DNA from 2 places in the Paenibacillus sp. 01T424 genome. Region 2 is predicted to be linked to the other one. Evidence: riboswitches for the same ligand, from Rfam matches in the RefSeq annotation. Region 2 holds a riboswitch; the other holds the start of a gene.
The links. Region 2 has a riboswitch for cobalamin ahead of AC1DPK_RS03080 (DUF4430 domain-containing protein). Riboswitches for the same ligand answer to the same signal wherever they lie in the genome.
Positions count from the first base shown of each region.

Region 1: another riboswitch for cobalamin. It lies ahead of AC1DPK_RS22765 (DUF4430 domain-containing protein); the one in region 2 lies ahead of AC1DPK_RS03080 (DUF4430 domain-containing protein).

Region 1 is NZ_JBFTPZ010000032.1:42,401-46,676, forward strand. It holds gene AC1DPK_RS22755 (ABC transporter permease) at 1-1,491, shown strand, start outside; gene AC1DPK_RS22760 (ABC transporter ATP-binding protein) at 1,488-2,153, shown strand; cobalamin riboswitch at 2,168-2,368, shown strand; gene AC1DPK_RS22765 (DUF4430 domain-containing protein) at 2,545-3,318, shown strand; gene AC1DPK_RS22770 (energy-coupling factor transporter transmembrane component T) at 3,311-4,180, shown strand; gene AC1DPK_RS22775 (ABC transporter ATP-binding protein) at 4,171-4,276, shown strand, end outside.
Region 2 is NZ_JBFTPZ010000002.1:250,918-255,193, forward strand. It holds gene AC1DPK_RS03080 (DUF4430 domain-containing protein) at 1-2,660, opposite strand, end outside; cobalamin riboswitch at 2,810-3,011, opposite strand; gene AC1DPK_RS03085 (methyl-accepting chemotaxis protein) at 3,159-4,276, opposite strand, start outside.

The sequences.
Region 1 (4,276 bases), on a different contig from region 2:
TTTGAATCTGTCGTTCAATCTTTATATCTTGTAGTAGGATCGGTGTTTTTCTCCGTTATCATCGGCGTGTCGCTTGCATGGCTTGTTGCAGCCTATGATTTCCCGATGCGGAAGTTCTTTCACTTTGCATTTTTGCTGCCACTGGCTATTCCACCATATATTGCAGCTTATACTTACGGTTCTATGCTGAGCTATACGGGCAGCATACAAGTTTTTATGCGAAATACGCTCGGCGTAACCCCTAACCAAGCTTATTTTGATATATTGTCCATGAAAGGCGCTATTTTCATATTTTCAATGTTTTTATTTCCTTACATTTATTTGATGACCAAAACCTTTATGGAGAAGCAAAGCGCAGCTTTCATAGAAAACGCAAGATTGCTCGGCAAAGGGCAGCTTCATATCTTTTTCCGAATCGTATTGCCTTTGTCGCAGGCTGCAATTATCGGCGGAGCCAGCCTCGTCGCATTTGAGGTACTGAATGATTTTGGAGTAACAAAACATTTTGGCATTGCTTCGTTTACTGCAACGATTTTCAAAACATGGTTTGGTATGTATGACGTTGATTCTGCCCTGAGATTATCTGCGCTCCTAATGAGCGCTATTATTGGATTGTTTATTATGGAGAGACTGCTTCGCAGGCGAAAAATGTATCATTCCGCGACAAGCAAGCTTAATCCGCTTAAACGAAGGAAGTTATCCTATTTAGGGACAGCTGCTGCTATTTTTGTGAGCACGGTTATATTTGCCCTTTCGTTCGCTATTCCAGTAGTTCAGCTCCTCGTTTGGGCGACATGGACATATCAAGATGTATTGAACAGCAAATTTGCGCAGCTCGTCTCAAACACGCTTTTGGTTTCCATTGTTGCGATTACCGTGTTGATGCTGCTTGCAGTTATTGTCGCCAATGTAAGCCGGAGCCTGAATCGATCGCTTTTGTCGCTTGCAGCAACAAAGCTAATTTTAATGGGCTACTCTATCCCGGGTGCTGTTTTGTCCATTGGCGTGCTTGCTTTGTTTATTTCCCTAGACCATCAATTAAGCGGCGTCTATTCATGGTTAGGTTTTGGATCGAGCAAGCTCGTACTCAGCATGTCGCTCGTAATGCTTATTTTCGCCTATGTAATCCGCTTCCTTGGTGTAGGATTTAATGCGGTGGAAGCGGGATTTGATAAAATAGGCAATCGTTATTCTGAAGCTTCCAGAACGCTCGGCATCGGTATGACTGCTACCTTCTTCAAAGTTGACTTGCCTTTAATAAAAGGATCCATATTAGCAGGCTTCCTGCTTACCTTTATGGAAATTATGAAGGAGCTGCCGCTGACGCTGCTGCTGCGCCCGTTTAATTTTGAGACGCTAGCGACAAAAGCCTATCAATATGCAAGCGATGAGCAAATTCATCAAGCTTCGGTACCGTCTTTATTCATAATCACGGTGGGAATGGCAACTGTTTTTGTTTATCATCGGTTGGGAGAGAAGAAATCCAGATGAACTTTTTTGAGCTGACTAACGTTTCTTTTAGCTATGACAATGGGAAAAAGAGTGTATTGGAAAACTTTACGATGCAAATGCAGAAGGGTGAAGTTGTTGGAGTGCTTGGTCAAAGCGGTTGCGGGAAAAGCACGCTGCTGCGGATTATTGCCGGGCTTGAGATTCCTGCCTCGGGACGTATTGCCGCTGGCGGCAGGGTTTTAGTAGATGATCAGCAGTTTATTCAGCCTGAGCAGCGCGGCATAGGCATGGTGTTTCAGGATTATGCGTTGTTTCCTCATCTGACTGTCGGTCAAAATATATTATTTGGTTTACATCGATTATCAAGAAAAGATAGATTCAAACGGCTGGATGAAATGCTGGAGCTGATACAGTTAAATGATTTCGTCAAGCGTTATCCGCATGAGCTTAGCGGCGGTCAGCAGCAGCGTGTTGCTTTTGCTCGTGCGCTTGCCCCGTCTCCCTTGATGCTGTTGATGGATGAGCCATTTAGCAGTTTGGATTCACACTTAAAGCAAAGCATTCGGGAGGAGCTGAAGCGATTGCTTCACAAAGCCCAAATTACGTGTATGTTCGTCACCCATGATCAAGAGGATGCAGCTGCTATTTGCGATCGAATCATTCAAATCCCATATAGACAAACCCCAGCAATCCCGATATGATTGATTAAATAATCGCATAATTGAATAGAGAAGGTGCAAACAAAAGCATGCTTTTGTTTGCTTAATAGGGAAGTCCGGTTCAATGCCGGCGCGGTCCCGCCACTGTATGTGAAGAGTGATTCTCTGCAAATGCCACTGTCCGATTCAAGGATGGGAAGGTGTGAGAATCGCGTTGACGCACAAGCCAGGAAACCTGCCTTTTTTATTTTGTTTCTCATTCTTCGGGGGTAAAGAATGTGGAGGCGTAATCGTTTTGCAGGACGCATCATATATTTTAGTTATATACGGTTGCTATTCTTACATTCGGCATGCAGATCCCCTAATAGAAGGGGGTCTTTTTTTTATTGTTAAGGTTTGTGTGAATGAGACAAAAAGGAGCAGAAAAGAGACGATGGCAAAGATCTACAAGAAATGGTTACCAAGCTTAATCATCCTATGGCTGTTTATTGGTTTATTAGCTGGCTGTGCCAGTCCGGCACAAAGCGTTAATTCCAATACCAATCAAGTGCAAACCAGCAACGAAGGACAAGTGGGAAAAGAAGCGGAGAAAGCCGCTGATGAGCAGCCAACGAGTACTTCAGCATCAGAAACGGCAGAGGCAACGCAGTTGCCTAGCGAAGATAAAGATCAAGATAACGCGAAGGCAACCGACAACGCTGGCGGTAAGCAAGCAACGCCTTCCCCGAAGCCGAAGCAGACAAATGAGCCAAAACTGGATGATCCAAAAACGAAGCCTACTACTTCTGCGAAACCAACCAAAACAGACAGTGCGGCTACAGCGAAGCCCGTCACGCCTGTTGCAACGCCGAATCCTATGCAGACGGTTACGATTTCAATTGTCGCGGACAAAGATACGGGAACGGTGCTTGCACCAACAGCCGTAGAGTTCAAGAAGGACGATACCGTTCTAGATGTATTGAAGAAAATTACGAGAAAAAACAAAATACAAATGGAATACAGAGGTGTTAAAGGCGGTGCTTATATCGAAGGCATCGATAATATTTACGAATTCGATCTGGGTGCGAAGAGCGGCTGGATGTACCGAGTAAACGGTGAGTTTCCTAACAAGGGCGCCGGGGTTTACAAGGTTAATGAAGGTGATGTTATTGAATGGTTGTACACGACTGATCTTGGCGAGGATATAGGAGCAAAATTCGATGAATAGTGCGTTCGGTTCGGTACATCCGGTTACGAGCTTCAGTTATTATGCAGGAGTCATTACATTCGGCATGCTCTTATTTCATCCTGTTTTCTTATTGACGTCACTTGCTGCGATTACGGTAATTATTGTCATTCATGGCGAAGGGAAGCGGCTGCTTAAGCTGCTTCCTTATTATGTTCTAATGGGCGGTTTAGTTGCTGTTCTTAACCCGCTGTTTTCTCATCGCGGGCGGCATATTTTATTTTATTTTATGGATCAGCCGATCACGTTGGAAGCTATTTTATATGGTGTGACGATGATGCTATCTTTATTGTGCATTTTACTAGCCTTTGTATCGTTTCAGCAGATTGTTACGACGGAGAAATGGATGTATTTATTTTCACGAGTCGCTCCGCGAACTGCACTGCTAACCTCGATGTCGATTCGGTTCGTACCGCTTTTCTTGCGGAGACTGGATCAAATTACTACGGTTCAACGAATAAAAGGGGTTTCGATTCTCGAAGGCAGCTTGAAAAAACGGAGCAAGGATGGCATGCTGCTCGTTCGTGTGCTGTTGACCTGGTCCTTGGAGGAGGCGCTTCAGACCGCTGATTCTATGAAAGCTAGAGGGTATGGCGCAGCTAAACGAAGCTCTTATGTCATCTATCGTATGGATCGTAGAGATTGGTATGTTCTATTGTTTCTTGGAGCAATGGCACTAGTATGCATTTGGGGCTGGATGCAAGGTTTTGGTGTGCTTACTATTTACCCGCGTCTGGAAACAATGCAGTTTCATAGGGGGGAAGGCATTGCATACGCTTGCTATTGCGCCTTTCTGTTAACACCAGTCGTACTTGAAGAAATGGAGAGAAGGTCATGGAAGTAATTCAGGTTGATCAATTGACGTTCCATTATCCGGAATCAACGGTTGCAGCACTCGATAACATTACTTTAAATATCAAGCCAGGCGATTTTGTCGTCC
Region 2 (4,276 bases):
GTACGAGCTGATGAATCAGCATATTTCTTAATTTGCGTGAACACACCTGCTTGATCTACAAATCCAACTTCTTTATCGCCTTGACCTTTAATAGTAAGGGTAACATGTTGATTAAATTGTATTTTTTCATTTCCGCCCGCTTGTATGCGAATTGAAATTCCATCGACTTTTTTATTGTCAGCAGACAAAACACTATTCAACTTAGTCGTTAGACCGCTATCATCTATGCTCAAATTTTTAGGAAGCAGCAGCTTTTGATCCCATGTTGATGTAACCTTTGTATTAGCTGGAATCTCCAACGTTGTCGTACCACGAATAGCTGTTACCTGTGGCAATGCAGCCGATGTAAATGTAAGACTGATATTGTTAGTTACATGCGAATTGCTTGCTGTACCAAGAGTGACAACCTTCTCATTCTCATGAATTGCAAAATTTTGATCCGTTGTTTCACTCACTTCACGAGGTATAGCGATTACAATTGGATCGGATTCTTTTTTGCCAACTAACGCAGCAGCTAATGCTTTAACCGTTATTGTTCCGCCTTTTGCTGTACCTTCAAAAGAAATATTTATGTTCTTGCCATCTTGAACAAGTGATTTTACTTTTAGATCTGTATTTCCAGTATCAATAGTCCAATTTTCGATATTGGCCGCAACGCTAGTGAACTCGTCACCAGCAAGCTTTACGTCAATCGACGGATTATCAGCACCACTTGTAATCGTTGATTGTGTAGAAAGTTCAGCATATCTGCTGTAATAGAAGCGAACGACATCTTTTTCCTTAAGCTCATATGCGTCTGCGCCAACTTCTGGAGCAATCCCATTTACTTCATACATCCAGCCGTCCCAGCCGCCAAGACTGCCGGCTGCTTCCCCAGCTATTTCTGATACATAAGGGCCGAAGTTGCTTTCCGTTATTTTATAACCAATCTTTGGCTCTGCTCGATCAAGGGCATTTTTAAATACATCTAAAACCATTACTGGGTTTTCTGTATTCTTAAGTGTCACCGTTTGCTTCGTATAAATTGGTGATGAAATGCCATCAACCTGAAAATTTACAGTCACAGAATCAGAAACTAAAACCGGAAACGGTTCGCTCTCCTTCTTACTCTCTGAAGCTGCTGCTAATGCTTGTAGTGTAAATGGCTTGTCTTTTGCTTTGCCCAAAAGACTAATCTTAATGTGCTGATCGTTCGTCTTCTCGATTGATTTAATCGTCAGTCCTGACGCATCCGAATCAATAGCCCAGTTGCTTGCAATAGTCGCTTCGCTGCTGAAATGATCACCCACAAGCTTAACGTCGACAATAGGATCAACTGAGCCGGTGTTCAGCTRTGTTGTTGTAGAGAGCGCAGGGTAACGACTGTAATAGAATCGGACCTCATCATTTTCTTTAAGCTGGTATGCATCTGCACCTACATCTGGCGCAATGCCATTGACCTCGTACATCCATCCATCCCAGCCGCCAAATGAACCAGCTTCTTGTCCAGCAATTCCTTGAACATATGAACCAATACTACTATTTACAATATTGAAAGTGATAGGTGGATTTGCTGTATTAAGTGCCTTTTTTAGAGCATCGAGTGCTGTAACTGGCTTTTCATTCTGTTTTAAACTAACCGTTTTCTGATCATAAATACTTTGAGAAATACCATCAACTTTAACCTTTGTGTTAACAAAGACAGGAAGTTTTATTTCACCTAAACGTTGCCATACCGTTTTCTGATTTTTAATATCAGCAAGTGCAACAAGTGCTTGCTCTGTAGCGATTGAATTAGAACCTTTATCTAAATCGTTCTTAAATGCTCCATTCTGGAGCTGGAACAATGAATAAGTATCAAGTACTGATTTGTCATTAGCCATCCAGACATCAGACAACATATCCTCGCCAACGGCTGTTAATCCGCTTACTACGGCAGAAGTGCTGCTCGAGTTTTTTCCATACATGACATTTTCTTGGTTTAACTTTATAGTTTGCAAATAATTTTTCACTCTTACAATCGCAGCTTGAACAGCACTATCATTCTGATAATTGCCGAGTGCAAGCAGCCCCATACCAGTCATATCAGGATCAGAATCTTTTCCAAAAAATGCAAATCCACCGTCATTCAACTGTTTACTTAATAGATATTTTAATGCCTTATTCTTTGAGGTATCATCCCAGCTACCAACGTCACTCCCAAGCTTTGCACCCGTGTCAAGTGCATGCATCGCCCACATATGCCTGTTTGTTGAACCGGCGAATGACCCTGTATCCTTATTTAGTTGTGCAGCTAACTCCGCATACAGATTTCGATCCGTTTCCCACGCATGCGCAGGATCTTCACCCATCGCGAGTAATGAATAAATATAGCGGATATGAGTTGTATCACTATCATTAGGCTTCAACCCCGGATCCACGGTCTTCCAACTAGGCAGCTTCCAACTGCCATCCTGCAGGTTTTCTCCAGCACCCCAAAGGGCAACAATTTCCCACCAAGAATTCAATGTTGTATTTCTATTTTTATAATACTCAACCGTCTTATCAATCATCTCATTCAATGACGTATTCGCAGAATGATCTGCCGCTTTACCTACTTGTGGTGCAAATAAAGTAAACACCAATACAAAACTTAAAATTGCAGGCAAACTCTTTTTCATAAATCTTTTTAAATTAAGCAATGTTTTCTCTCCCTTTAATCATTTTTGGCAACAAAAAAACATCTTTCCGTTTGTGGAAAGATGTTTGGATAAACACGTGCGCATGGAAGCATAGGAATCCACCTATTGCAAAAGCACGAATAAACATCTCCCTCCCATCCTCGTGAGAAATATAGAGCGCTCCTATGGCAGGTCTCCTGGCTTCGCTTCATTGCTTAGACGATCTCCTTCCCGTCGTGATATGACAGTGGACAACATGATCGTCTGCTCCGCGATACAGTGGCGGGACCGCGTCGGATTTTGACCGAACTTCCCTATTAAGCTGCTTGTGAATGATAGATTCACGGCAGCACCATATTAGCTATTCTATGAAATTGTAAGTGCTTGTTTTGTGAATTGTATCAAATTTGAAAGGATTAGACAAAGGTTCTGACCGTTTTTTTTCAACTTGTACAATTCTCTATTCAATTTATTGTGACTATGACTCGTATTTCATCATAAATCTACTTCAGCTACAAATTACTCAATTTTAAATCTCGTAATCGAGCGCTGAAGCTCCTCCGAAAGCTCATTTACAGATGAAGCAAGCTGCTGCGTTTCAGCTGCGAGCTGATTTTGCCGCTCAGTGTCTGCTGCCGATTGCGCAGCATGAGTTGAAGTATCCTTGGCGACCTGCGCCATCGATTCAACGGAAGCGCTCACTTCCTCGCTGCCTGCTGCCATCTCCTCCGTTGAAGCAGATACGTCTTCAATTTGTGAGGCAACAAGGCGGGATTCCTTCCATATCGTGTCAAAAGATACCTTCAGCTCCTGAACGATGAGTAATCCTTGTTCCATTTCTTGCTCTCCTGCAGTGACCGCGCCAACAGCATCGGCAGTCAAGGCTAGCACCTCATTAATCGTTTCTTCGATATGGCCCGCATGTGCCGAAGCCTGTTCCGCCAGCTTTCTCACTTCACTTGATACTACTGCAAATCCACGGCCATACTCCCCTGCATGTGCCGCTTCTATAGCAGCGTTTAGAGCGAGTAAATTCGTCTGATTTGCAATGGCAGCAATCGTGCCTGCCATCTCTTGGATTTCGGATGAGCGCTCATTAAGCTCTCCAATCACTCGTGATATCGAAGCCGTTGCCGCGCCAAGCCGCTCCATTTGACCAACCGCATGATCCGATTTTTCATGGCCCAGCTCCGCTGCTTGCAGCATATCGTTCGACGCTTCAGACATTTGGCTCGAGGAGTGAGCAATCCTTCCTACGCTCGTCGCCATTTCCTCCATAGACCTTGCTGCCTCAACTGCTCCGTCCGCTTGATTTTCCGCGCCAATTGCCATCTCATTCACAGAGGAAGCAAGCTGCGAGGAGAGCTCTCGGCTTTGCTGCGAGCCTACACCCAATCGGCCTGCAAAATCCGATACGGATGCGGCATTGTTCCGAATCGTCCGCATTAAGCCTTGCATATGGGCAATGAAATGATTGATTTCTTCGCCTAGGCGAGCAATTTCATCATTTCCTTTATTTTCTATACGATAGGTAAGATCCGCTTCGCTAGAATTAAGATTAATTGCAGCATGAACAATATTACGAAGCTTACGTCCTACCATAAATTGTGATAGAAGAAACAAAACGACCAATACAA